3 regions of the Solibacillus ferritrahens genome follow, and region 3 is predicted to be linked to each of the others. Evidence: riboswitches for the same ligand, from Rfam matches in the RefSeq annotation. Region 3 holds a riboswitch; each other region holds the start of a gene.
The links. A riboswitch is a leader RNA that binds a small molecule or an ion and turns the genes downstream of it on or off. The one in region 3 is predicted to bind preQ1.
Positions count from the first base shown of each region.

Region 1: it holds a riboswitch for preQ1, as region 3 does, so the genes downstream of both, queD (6-carboxytetrahydropterin synthase QueD) here and SNE38_RS05680 (QueT transporter family protein) in region 3, are expected to answer to the same signal.
Region 2: it holds a riboswitch for preQ1, as region 3 does, so the genes downstream of both, queF (preQ(1) synthase) here and SNE38_RS05680 (QueT transporter family protein) in region 3, are expected to answer to the same signal.

Region 1 is NZ_JAXCLE010000008.1:99,702-103,994, reverse strand. It holds gene SNE38_RS09920 (S8 family serine peptidase) at 1-1,724, opposite strand, end outside; PreQ1 riboswitch class I at 2,293-2,339, shown strand; gene queD (6-carboxytetrahydropterin synthase QueD) at 2,465-2,938, shown strand; gene queE (7-carboxy-7-deazaguanine synthase QueE) at 2,931-3,659, shown strand; gene SNE38_RS09905 (hypothetical protein) at 3,791-4,293, opposite strand, start outside.
Region 2 is NZ_JAXCLE010000016.1:66,625-70,917, forward strand. It holds gene SNE38_RS14930 (MFS transporter) at 1-673, opposite strand, end outside; purine riboswitch at 736-835, opposite strand; gene SNE38_RS14935 (trimeric intracellular cation channel family protein) at 966-1,580, opposite strand; gene SNE38_RS14940 (DUF2294 domain-containing protein) at 1,849-2,193, shown strand; PreQ1 riboswitch class I at 2,280-2,326, shown strand; gene queF (preQ(1) synthase) at 2,452-2,952, shown strand; gene queC (7-cyano-7-deazaguanine synthase QueC) at 3,065-3,733, shown strand; gene SNE38_RS14955 (VUT family protein) at 3,733-4,293, shown strand, end outside.
Region 3 is NZ_JAXCLE010000004.1:77,055-81,347, forward strand. It holds gene trpD (anthranilate phosphoribosyltransferase) at 1-231, opposite strand, end outside; gene SNE38_RS05675 (metal ABC transporter ATP-binding protein) at 238-1,221, opposite strand; T-box leader at 1,282-1,489, opposite strand; gene SNE38_RS05680 (QueT transporter family protein) at 1,661-2,146, opposite strand; PreQ1 riboswitch class I at 2,153-2,197, opposite strand; gene SNE38_RS05685 (ABC transporter substrate-binding protein) at 2,489-3,505, shown strand; gene SNE38_RS05690 (ABC transporter permease) at 3,714-4,293, shown strand, end outside.

The sequences.
Region 1 (4,293 bases), on a different contig from region 3:
ATGTCAAAGTTCGGTGTAGATGGCCCGCGTGAACTTGAAGAGTTTACATCATCTCCAGATGTTGTTGTGGAAGCAAAATTACCAAAACTTACTTTTCCAGTTCCGCCTGCTAATGCAGCACGGATTGCATTACCATCTGTTACTGACATATCAAAAGTTGGTAGGAATTCGAATGAATCACCAAGGAAAGTTCCTGAGATGTCCGGTGCATTCGATCCACCGGCAAAGTTATGAATAATTGTTGCAATTGCACCATTGGCCTTTGCATTTGCAATTTTATCAACGAATGCAATATTGCCACGAGATATTAATGCTACTTTACCAGCTACATCAATTCCTTCAAAATCTTTTACTTCTCCGTTTCCAGGAATCGCAACTAGGTCGAATTCACCTTGAAGCTGTGTTGCTAAATCTTTACCAAAAGTTGTTCCCATTAATGGAAGCTGTTTTGTTAAGTTGTAATCACCAATTGTAATATTAACTTCTCCGTTATACATTGTTTCTGGATTTGTTGTGTTACCAACAGCAATCCCTAGACGAGCAGTTGCTGGTGTTCCCATTGTTCCACGATTTGGACCAGAGTTACCTGTTGCAATGACTCCGATTGTTCCCGCTATCATTGCGTTGTTAATTGCAAATGAACCAGCATCCGTTTCAGAGTTAGCTCCGCCGCCAAGTGAAAGATTGATAATATCCATTTCTTCTAAAACGGCAGTTTCGATAGCTTTAACAATACCTGATGTAGCGCCACTACCATATGCTCCAAGAACTCGATAAGCATAAAGGTCTATTTTTGGAGCAATTCCTTTGATGCCAAATTCGTTAGCTCCGATTGCTGCAATTGTCCCAGCAACATGTGTACCGTGAGAAGTATAGAACGAGCTACCATTTGCATTAAATTCAGGTGTCCCAGCTGGGCGCTCTGAAGGTAATGTTTCCGATGCATCGTCATCTGCACGAGGCTTATTGTAAGTTGATGAGTGGGGAATAAAGTTTTTACCACCTTTATAAATTCCGGCAAATTCCGGGTGATCTGCATCAATACCTGTATCTAGTACTGCTACTTTAACTCCTTGTCCTTCAATACCTTCGTTCCATAGCTGTTCGATGCCAAGGAAGGAATTACTTGTATTCATATAAGCCTCTAATGTTTCTTCTTTAATAAGCTCCGATGATTTCATGTTTTGATCTTCTGATGCATAAACCGTTGCATCAGGCTCAATTAGTGTGATTCCGTCTACTGAAAGCAGTTTCGGAAGATCATTTGCTTTAATAGTTGCTGCGAAACCGTTTAAAACTGTATCAAACGTATACCCTTGAGTCATCTGTACTTTTTTAATAGCTAACTCTTTTTTTACTTTTGCTTGCTGAGCTTTTACATTTGAACGAACTTCATTTGCTCTAGCATTGGAGAATTTTTTGCCTTTAACTTGGCTCATCCCTTGCTCTAGTGCAACAGGCTTTTCAGATAAATGAACAATGACTGCAATATCCTGATTGCCAGATACACTTTGTAAGCTTTCGTGAAGAGTTGGACCATCCTTAGACAAGCTTAGCTGTTCAGCAATAGCCGCCTTTAGTTGAATCATACTTTCACTTTGACTATTCTGCTTGAATGATTTCAGTTCTTCAGCATTTGCACTCGAGAATGGCATCAATAAAGACAGCACCATAACGATAGCTAGAATACTACTAAAGAACTTCGTAAATTTAAAATTATTCAAATCTCATTTCCCCTTCACTCTTAATTGTCATACTTTTCAGTCTAGTATGATATTCCCAATTTATCACAAGGGAATCAATTCGAATATTGAAAATTTTAAATATTTTAAAATATTGATAATTAGTATCATTTCTTCAAAAATATGTTAAATCTATCTGCCTAGGAATTTAATAAAAAAGTAGAACTTTATGCATTAAAATTAGAATGTCTTCACCCGAGTAAAGTGAGGGGTAATTGTATTAAAGTCATATGATTTTATTAAAATTTTTTTAAAATAGTAATATTAAGATTGAAAAAGTATAGCTTTTACCATATAGTCTCGGCTATCTTTTTTAATATATTAACTTTTCATCTGGGTTTTACAATAAGTATCAACAAAAAAATTGCTTTGTTTTCCCATAGGTTTCTTTTGAAGGGAATAACAGAAAGATAAGCTAATACCTTAAGTACGATAAATTATTAGAAAGTATGGAGTAAAAATGACATTGGGTATTTTTAGTGAAATAATAAATTTGAAATTTTCTAATACTTTGTATATTATATTCTTATAAAAGAATACCCGGAATTGAACGGGAGAGGTTCATAGCTTATACCCTCTATAAAAAACTATGGATACATGACAACTTGCCATGTCCATAAAGGACGTGGCTTTTTTTTATTTATACATATGTTTTAATAGGATGAATGACAAGGCCTCTCTTGAAAGTTGTCGGGAAAATTTTCAGGGAGGAATCTTATTAAATGTCTAACTTTAGAATTGTTGAGAAACTACAAAAAGTCGATGAAGATATTCAAAGAAATCAATTAAAGTATCATTCAAAACGTGTTCTCATCAGTAAAGAATTTACCTTTGATGCGGCTCATCATTTACATAACTATGAGGGCAAATGTAAAAACCTACATGGTCATACATATCGTGCAGTCTTAGGGTTAAGTGGTTATCCAGATGAACGTGGTCTCGTGCTTGATTTTGGTGACATCAAGGAGATTTGGAAACAAAAAATAGAGGTATATTTAGATCATCACTATTTAAACGAGACTCTACCACCGATGAACACGACGGCAGAAAATATTGTTGTCTGGATCTTTGAAAAAATGAATGAAGCCTTGCTTGATGAACAAACATTTAATGGGGCACGAGTAGAATTTATTAAGTTATATGAAACTCCTACAAGCTATGCTGAAGCGAGAAGGGAGTGGATGGAATTTGAATAAAGTTCCTGTTATAGAGATTTTTGGTCCGACGATTCAAGGGGAAGGAATGGTAGTAGGTCAGAAGACAATGTTTGTACGCACAGCTGGGTGTGATTATTCTTGTTCCTGGTGTGACTCATCATTTACATGGGATGGTAGTGGCAAACATCTTATCGTACAAATGACAGCAGAAGAGATTTGGTCAGAGTTAAAACGCCTTGGAGGCAACAGCTTTTCATTCGTCACAATTTCAGGGGGAAATCCAGCCCTTCTTCGTAATCTGGAATCGGTTGTTAGAGTTTTAAAAGAGAATCATATAAAGATTGGCGTGGAGACCCAGGGAAGCAAGTGGCAAGACTGGTTGTATCAAATTGATGAATTAACCATTTCACCTAAGCCCCCAAGTTCTGGCATGACGACCGACTTTTCTATGCTCTCATATATTTTTGAGAAACTTAGAGAGAGAAACAACAATCAGCATATTTCTCTCAAAATTGTGGTCTTTAATCAAGAGGATTATGCTTATGCAAAACAAGTACATCTTCAATTTCCGAGTATCAATTTTTATCTTCAGGTTGGAAATGATGATATTAATTCAAAGGATAATTCTGAATTGGTTAAGCGTTTATTGGAAAATTATCAAAGGTTAATCCATAAAGTTATGATGGATACAGAATTAAAAAATGTGAAGGTATTACCGCAACTGCATACCCTAATCTGGGGAAATAAAAGAGGCGTATAGAATTAAAAGAAAAAAAGAGCTTGGTTAATGCGGTGCTGCACCCACCAAGCTATTTTTCCTATAGATTATTTAAAATTTATAACAAACGGCCTGCATGGACCTAGTTTATATAACATCTATTATTAGTTTAGTTATGGTTTTTCTTCTTTATGTTGTTTTTTAATTTCCTCAGATTCCTTCATGTACTCTTGATATTCTTTCTCCACATCTGAAGTCGCTGGGAGGAAGGGCTCTTTAGCTGAATCAATACGTTTCCCATACCGAATCATTTGATAAATAATCATTCCATTATTGGGCTTTCCGTTGAACGTAATCATTGGGACTGCATCGAATAGTACATAATAAAAAGCATAAAAAACAAACCGATCCCAAAATGTTTTGTATTCTTCAGCCCATCCATTGGCGATTAAAAAATTGATTGTAAGACCAAAGAAGAGATTGATTAAAATAGGCCCTGAATACATACAAATATAGGCAAACTTATTTTCATATTTTAACTCATCATACGAAAACCAGCTATACACATGATAGTATTTACGAATATCGACCATCCCAAGTTTAATAATTCTTGGTCCAGACCCGATTGTTATTCTTGGCTCGCGTACACCAAATAGCCAACTTATAATTATATAGC
Region 2 (4,293 bases), on a different contig from region 3:
ATGGAGTGAAGTACGCATATATTGTATAATGTCCTGCCAGCATAAACATCGTGGCAAGATGGGCCGTACCAATTTTGGAGCTGGTAACTGCCTTTAATTGTTGTGAAAGTGGAACGGCCATTTCACCAGGAATGCGCTCTAAATAAATAGAAATCAGGATAAAAGAGCCTATCGATAATATGGCAATCCCTAGGAAAATAACACGCCAACCGAAATAATCGGAAATTAAAATTCCAAGTGGTACACCTAATACAAGCGACGAACTAATACCCATATAAATAAGACCTAGCGCCTTTGCTCGATGTGTCGGTGCAACAACTTTTGCAGCGATTATTAAAGAGAGCACAGTGATCAGTGATGTACTCATGGCACTTAAAACACGGGCAAACATCATAAAGGTGAAGTCCGTACTGAAATAAGTCATGATATTACTGATGAAAAATATAAACAACGAAATAAGGTATAACTTTTTCCGTTCGACCTTACTCGTTAAAACTAATAGCACTGGACCGGCAATCGCATAAATAAGGGCAAATACCGTAATTAGCTGCCCGGCCGAGCTTATTGAAATATTCAAATCCGTTGCAATAATTGGAAGAATACCGCCAACGATTAATTCAACCAAACCTACAGCAACAGTTGATAATGCGAGTATAATAACTTTGAAATTCATAATCTGCTATACATCCTTTCTGATGAAAAATTTAGAAAATAAAAAAATCCTGATTACAAAAAATGAGATTAATCATTTTCTGTAATCAGGATTTTAAGGTTCCTGGTAGAGACCCTCAAGCCGTATCCTTGAGGTTATACAGTACTATATTACTATATTGTTGTGTAATAAAACGAGCACTTGAATAGTTTACTAGCTTTCATTTGATTTATCAAGTTTTTTAATTTTGATTTAACAGGGAGGGAAATAAATAAGTTTGTAACGTTTATTTCACGCTCCGCTATAAGTAAAGCTATATTTTCCTATTTTCTTCATAATGACACGGCAGAGGAAGTCTCCAATTGTAGTGAATTGCTGACAAACGTATTGCAACTACAACCAGAACGATTAGTGTGAGTGCGAGAGGGGAGCTCAAGCCAAGCCAAATAGAGATGGCACATAAAATAGTTAATATCGCATGAATTTCTTCCTTCAATGCAAGCGGTTTTCTACCAGCAATCACATCCCGCATTACCCCGCCGCCTACTCCTGTAAATAGGGCGGCCAAAATCATCACATCTAAATCATTGGAATAAACTTCACTTGCTAGCATGGCACCTTGAAGGGCAAAAGAAGCAAGACCAATTGAATCGAAAAACATTCCCCATCTTCTCCAATGGTCAGTCCATTTTAGTGGAATTAACACGATGATGATTAATGTTATGAACACTGTTAAAATAGTGGATTGCTCCCACAGTTCAGTAGCAGGAATCCCTATAATTACATTTCGAATCAGCCCTCCTCCAAAAGCTGTAATAAAACCTAAAGCAAATACACCTATAAATGAAAATCTCGCTTCAAGAGCGACAAATGCTCCCGTTGCTGCATATGAAATAATCCCGATAAAATGAAGAACAACCCATGACATCCTTTTATAACCCCCTTTAAAATACAAAAAACTCCACCACAAGACGTCTTTTAAAAAGACCTTGTAGTGGAGTAATAAATTAGCAATACCTACTAACGAATCAATCCATTTTATAAAATGTAAATAGCACCCCAACAAATAATTATTGGAATTCCATTTATTTCTTTTATTATACTATTTTGTTTTAAAAGAACAAGTTGGAGAGAGAAGGGTTTATTTTTTTTAAAGTTATATTGTATAGTTTGAATAAACTAGGGGGTGTGTACAAATGGGGAAGAAGGAAACCATTTTTAATGAAATCGTACGAAAAGTACGTAAAGAGCTATATGGAAAAGGACCGGATAGAATTTATACGCATTTCGTGGAGAATATGGCTGTCACAACGATGTACGGCATTCTGACACCTACTGAAAAATTTATTATTCAATCAGAAGAAGGAAAAAAGGTTATCCACAATGCGAGAACCCAAATGATTCAGGAAATTTATAAGCAACAGGTTCCTGAAGGATTGGAGGAGCTCGTCGAATCAAAGCTGCTTCATTTATTTTCGGATATAAAGGTGGAAGAGGATATGGCTGTATCGGTATTTATATTTGAAAAGTCAATTGTGTAGGGGTATAGGTACCATATTTTCAATTATTTCTTTACAATGGACTTTATTTCTAATAGAATGAGAAAAGATTAAAATACCTGAGTTGTTCAGGAGAGGTTCATAGCTGATACCCTCTATAAAAAACTATGGATACATGCATATTATGCCATGTCCATATCGGATGTGGCTTTTTTTATTGCATCCGATAGTTTTTTATTGATGATGATACGCTTAACCCCTCCTTGGAATACTTTGGTATGAACGAAGGAGGGGTTTTTCATGTCTAGTAGACACGAAAAAGATGGTTTAGAGGATTTAACGTTATTAGGAAATCAAAATGTGAAATATGCTTTTGAATATGCACCAGAAGTGTTGGAGTCTGTTGATAATATGCATGTTGGCCGCGATTATTTTGTGAAATTCAATTGTCCAGAGTTTACGAGTCTTTGTCCGATTACACAGCAGCCGGACTTTGCGACGATGTATATTTCGTATATTCCGGATCAGAAAATCGTGGAGAGTAAGTCGTTAAAATTATATTTATTTAGTTTCCGTAATCATGGCGATTTCCATGAAGACTGCGTGAATATTATTATGAATGATTTAATCAAGCTGTTAGACCCGCGCTACATAGAAGTATGGGGTAAATTTACGCCGCGGGGAGGCATTTCAATTGATCCTTGGTGCAATTACGGTCGTCCTGGCACAAAATATGAGGAAATTGCCAACTACCGTTTAATGAACCATGATTTATATCCAGAAAAAATCGACAACCGTTAAAAATTAAATATACCTTGCAGGTGAAAGAGGTTATTAGCGACCCTCTATAAAAAACTAAGATTAAACAGCACATAATCTTAGTGCTGTTTTTTCGTTTAAAAGGAGCAAAAAGATGAAGGACGAAAAAGCACTCGTCGTATTTAGCGGCGGACAGGATAGTACAACATGTCTGTTTTGGGCATTAAAAAATTTTAAAGCAGTGGAAGTTGTTACATTTGATTACGGACAACGGCATGCATTGGAAATTGAATGCGCTAAAAAGATTGCCGAAGAACAGAATGTACGACACCATATTTTAAATATGGAGCTACTGAATCAGCTTGCACCAAATGCCTTAACACGTGATGATATACCAGTGGAAGAAGGGGAAAAGGGTGGATTGCCATCAACCTTTGTACCGGGACGAAATTTACTGTTTCTATCGTTTGCGGGTGTGTTGGCAAGCCAAATCGGCGCAAAGCATATTGTCACAGGTGTATGCGAAACGGATTTTAGCGGTTATCCGGACTGTCGCGATATATTTATAAAATCGTTGAATGTGACACTGAATTTATCAATGGATAGCCCCTTTGTAATTCATACACCGCTCATGTGGATTGATAAAGCTGAAACATGGGCATTAGCCGATGAGCTTGGCGCATTTGAGTATGTTAGAGAGAAAACACTGACTTGTTATAACGGCATTATTGCGGATGGATGCGGGGATTGCCCAGCATGTAAGCTGCGATTACAAGGGATGGAAACGTACTTATACTCGAAGGAAACAGGAGAGGTATTATGATAAGAATTTTATTTTATTTAGTATCTATTGTGACGGCAAACGTTGTAACAGCACGTTTTGCACCGCTTGAATTGGGCATGTTTATTATACCGATGGGTTCATTCTTAATTGGTGCGACATTTATATTCCGTGACTTAGTGCAAAATAAATACGGTCGTAAAAAAACATATGGCTTCATTTTACTGGCATTAGTTTTATCTGCAACTGTATCGTTCTCATTAGGCGATACGTTAATTATTGTAGCTGCATCTGCACTATCTTTTTTAGTGGCAGAAACGGCCGATACAGAAATTTACACACGTCTAAAATTACCGATGGCGTGGCGTGTGTTCTATAGTGGAATTGTCGGAGGTTTTTTGGATTCTATTGTGTTTGTTGTAGTGGGGCTAAGTCCTTTAGGAGCAGGCTTTGTACCTTGGGCAGCGGTACCAGCAGCAATTGTAGGTCAAGTAATTGTGAAAACAGTAATGCAAATGGTGGGTGCCATGATTTTAAGTCAAGGGCTCGCTTATAATGATCGACGTCTAGCGAAAGCGGCTTTATCAACAGTAAGCAAAGGT
Region 3 (4,293 bases):
GATATAAATACCTTCTGGTGCATCGACAGAAACGGCATGTGATTTCATGACAGAAGCGAGCCCGGCAACTTCATGTGCTGTTTCACCTTTGATACTCATCGCTGTTAAAAAGGCAGCTATCTGCTCTTTTGGTGTCTGCTCATTAAAAATGAGTTGTGCAGCCTGTTGCATCTCTTTAAAAACTAAATGTTCTTTTCGCTCGATTTTTTCAATATATGGAAGTAAAGGCATACATACTCATCCTTTCAATAGTGAGTGGAATGGGACATCCTCACTCGTTTCTGTGTGAAGATGTGCAACATTTCCCTGAATCGTTATTGTATTATCGGGTGTCGTAAAATCGACTTGCCCGTTAAAGCCGATATAGCCGATATAGCCTTGTGCCGGCAGAAGCTCCTTTACAATATCAATCGCATGCAACGTTGGGTTCAGTGAGCCTTGTGTTGTTGTGGCCAATTTCTGCACTGAATTTTCCACACTAAATGGCTCTATCGGCAATGCTTTGTTTGTAACTGAAATAGATCCGTCCCGTACTTGCATAAAGTTTACCTGTGATGTTCCAAGTACAGTGCAATCATCAAATTCGACATAATACATATAAGGTGCAGCATAATCAATCCGCATTTTTCGATAAAGCGAAAGGGTATCTCCAGTAAATCGTGCGGCATAATGACCATTTCGCTCTTTTTCGACATCGTTTAAGGTATACGACTTTTCGGCAGGTGTTGTGCTTGTAAACAACTGTTCAATCATTACATCGATATTCGGCTCATCCTGCTCAGCTTCGATATTCGTATGGAAAACAGCAATCTCGTCTGTTAAATGATCAAAAATAACGAGTGTATCGTAAACGTGAAACTGCAGTTCAGGCAATGGTTTTTGCAAGGCATGAATATAGCCAATACCCCCGCCTGTAAACGGATATTCGGTATGCGATGATATGCGCGGCATTACCTGTTTTATTAATTGAATAAGCTCACCATCGTATGTGTACTCTCTATTGGACAGATGTGATTTATCGATAAGCTGCTGTCCAATCCCACTATAGGTTTTTCTTGGATTGACGCCGATGAAGGAATAGCGTCCATCACCTTCATACTTGGACGAGCTTTCCAAAAGAAACTTTCGGTGGCCCTTTAAACGTTGGAAAATGGAAATCGGTGTCAGTAAATCACCGTTCACTTTTTTCATTGATGTACGAAAACGTTGTTGAATTACCATTCGACACACTCCTTTTAATTTTGGGAATAAAAAAAGTCCCCAGCAAAAGAATAAACTTTTGCTGAGGACGATCTGCACCGCGTTGCCACCTCGATTGAAGCTATAAAATAGCCTCCACTTAAACCTGATAACGGTAGGGTACCGTCCGCCAACTAATGCCGGCAGCTTTCATAAGGCCCATTCACATTTACCTTTTGACGTATTTTCACCAACCATACGCTCTCTGCACAAAACGGAAAATGCTACTCTTCTTATTCAACAATTTACTCAACTAAACTCTTCTCAACTGAAACGGTGGTCGCGCTCCCGCAACCTGCTACCGTAATGTAATATTTTGAATATGCTTATTCTAACACTGAAAATAAAAATGTCAAACAATTCTAAAAAAACTTAAACAAAAAACCCACCGGCTAATGACCAGTGGGTGAAACGATATATGTTAGATCAATTTTTTGAAATCAAGTCGTTTATTTAAAGTGTACATGATAGGTGCACCAACAGCTAAAACAACAAACTCCCCAAATGCTACAAATAACCATGTCTCCCAAAACGGAAAGTCCAGTACTAGGTTAAGCTGTGCCGCAATGATAAACATTGTAAACGTAAAGAGTGTCGTATTAATAACTAAACGTGCCCAAATGTTTTTTACAAACTTACAAATGAAAATAAAAATTCCTAGTGTAAGAATAGTATGTCCCACGCCAAAAATCAGGTCAATTGGACCAACCGATGACATAAGAAAATTTGAAAAAAATACACCCAATACAACACCCAGCATAAAACGGGGGTTGAAGGCGATTAGATGATTAAATATTTCGGCAATACGAAACTGTACTTGTCCAAAACTAATCGGGGCAACTAGCATTGTAATTGCAATATATAATGCTGCAATAATTGCACTTGTTGCAAGAAACTTTACTTTCATATTAAATTCCTCCTAGTTTTTTAACGTGGGATGGTTACGAACCACGCAAAGCAACTGCAATCATAGCAATATTAAAAACGAAAGTAAAGAATTATAGAACTAATTTTCCATCATTGTTCAATAAATTGACAAATAATAAAATTTTGAATGAAATAAACGCGATTTAGCAGTTTAAAGCACGAAATTAACATTAGTGCATTTACTAGTATATATATTAATTTCTGAACATTCTAAATCTTATTGACTATCTGAAAATGAAGAGGTAATATAATTTTAATTCACACTTCATCCAAATGAAGTTCGTCGCTTTAAAGTGACAGAGAATAATGGGGGGATAAATAGATGACACGTAAATTAACGAAGCTTTCCTTTTTAGTATTTGGGCTTCTTTTACTATTAGCAGCATGCGGTGGAGAAGAGAAAGATACTGCTATTAATGCTACAGCAAGTGACAGAACAAAAGAGACTGCACAAACTGATGAAGCAAAAACATTTAAAATTGGAACAACGCAAATCGTAGAGCATCCATCATTAGATGCGGCAAAAGAAGGATTCAAAAAGGCGATTGAAGATGCAGGGATTAAAGCAGAGTATGTGGATAAATCAGCTAATGGAGATAACAGTGCAAACATGACAATTGCACAACAATTAGTAAGTGATAATGTAGACTTAATTTTTGCGAACTCGACACCATCTGCACAGGCGGCAAAAGGTGCAACTGCAGATATTCCAATCATTTTCACATCGGTAACAGATGCGGTAGGTGCGGAATTAATCGAATCAATGGCAACTCCAGGGTCAAATGTTACCGGAACAATTGATTTACACCCAGAAACAATGCCGAAAACAATGGCATTCTTAAAAGAACTAGGTGTGAAAAATGTAGGGATGGTGTATAACGCAGGGGAGCAAAATTCTGTAGCCCAAATTTCAACTGCTAAAGAATTAGCAGCAAAAGAAGGTATTACAATTGTAGAAGCATCTGCTTCAACATCAGCGGAAGTAAAACAAGCAACAGAATCATTATTAGGTAAAGTAGAAGCGTATTACATCATTACAGATAACACAGTTGTAAATGCATTAGAATCAGTTATCGATGTGGCAAATGCAAATAAACTACCATTAATTGTTGGTGAGTTGGATTCTGTAGCACGTGGCGGATTGGCAGCATACGGTTTCAATTACTATGATATCGGTTATGAAGCGGGGCAAATGGCAGCTCAAATTTTACTGGAAGGGAAATCTCCTTCCGAAATTCCGGCAGCATATCCAGCGAACTTAAAATTAGTCATTAATAAAGCGACTGCAGAAAATTTAGGGTTGGAAGTTAAACCTGAATGGGAAGCAGAAGTTCAATAATTTGAAAGCTGGTAAACAATAGCCAGGAATAAATATTCGCGCTTGTATCCAAAAGGAAGATCAGCCTAAAGTCATCGTAATGAGGTCAAGGCTGGTTGTCTGAGGGGATCCCAGCGCGAATTAACGTTTAACCTCTTTTTAGTGGTCGCGAGTGTTCTTACGCTCGCCATGGTGTAATGGAAAAAACTATAGTAGGAGATGATTCAGAATGTTTACAGCTTTGTTTGGGTCGGTAGAGCAAGGAATCATCTATGCAATTATGGCACTTGGTGTTTATTTAACGTTCCGGGTGTTGGATTTTCCGGATTTAACGGTTGATGGAAGCTTTGTAACGGGTGCAGGTACTGCAGCAATGATGATTGTACTTGGCTATAATCCTATACTCGCAACATTGGTCGCAACAGTTGCTGGATTTATTGCTGGATGTATGACAGGAATTTTACACACTAAAGGGAAAATTAATCCGCTGCTTGCAGGGATTTTAATGATGATCGCTCTTTATTCCATCAATCTTCGTATTATGGGATTAAGTTCCGATACTGGTGTAACGAGACCAAATATTCCACTATTAAATTCAGAAACAATCTTTTCGACATTCGGTAATTTTTGGTCGGGGCTAGGCATTGATTCAGTAATCTCAAATGCATTAAAGTCAATGGGTCTTGCAACGGTGCCCACGACTTGGGGAATTTTAGCCTTAATGATTGTCGTTACGTTTATTATTAAACTTATCGTTGACTGGTTCTTAAAAACGGAAGTCGGCTTGGCAATCCGTGCAACAGGGGACA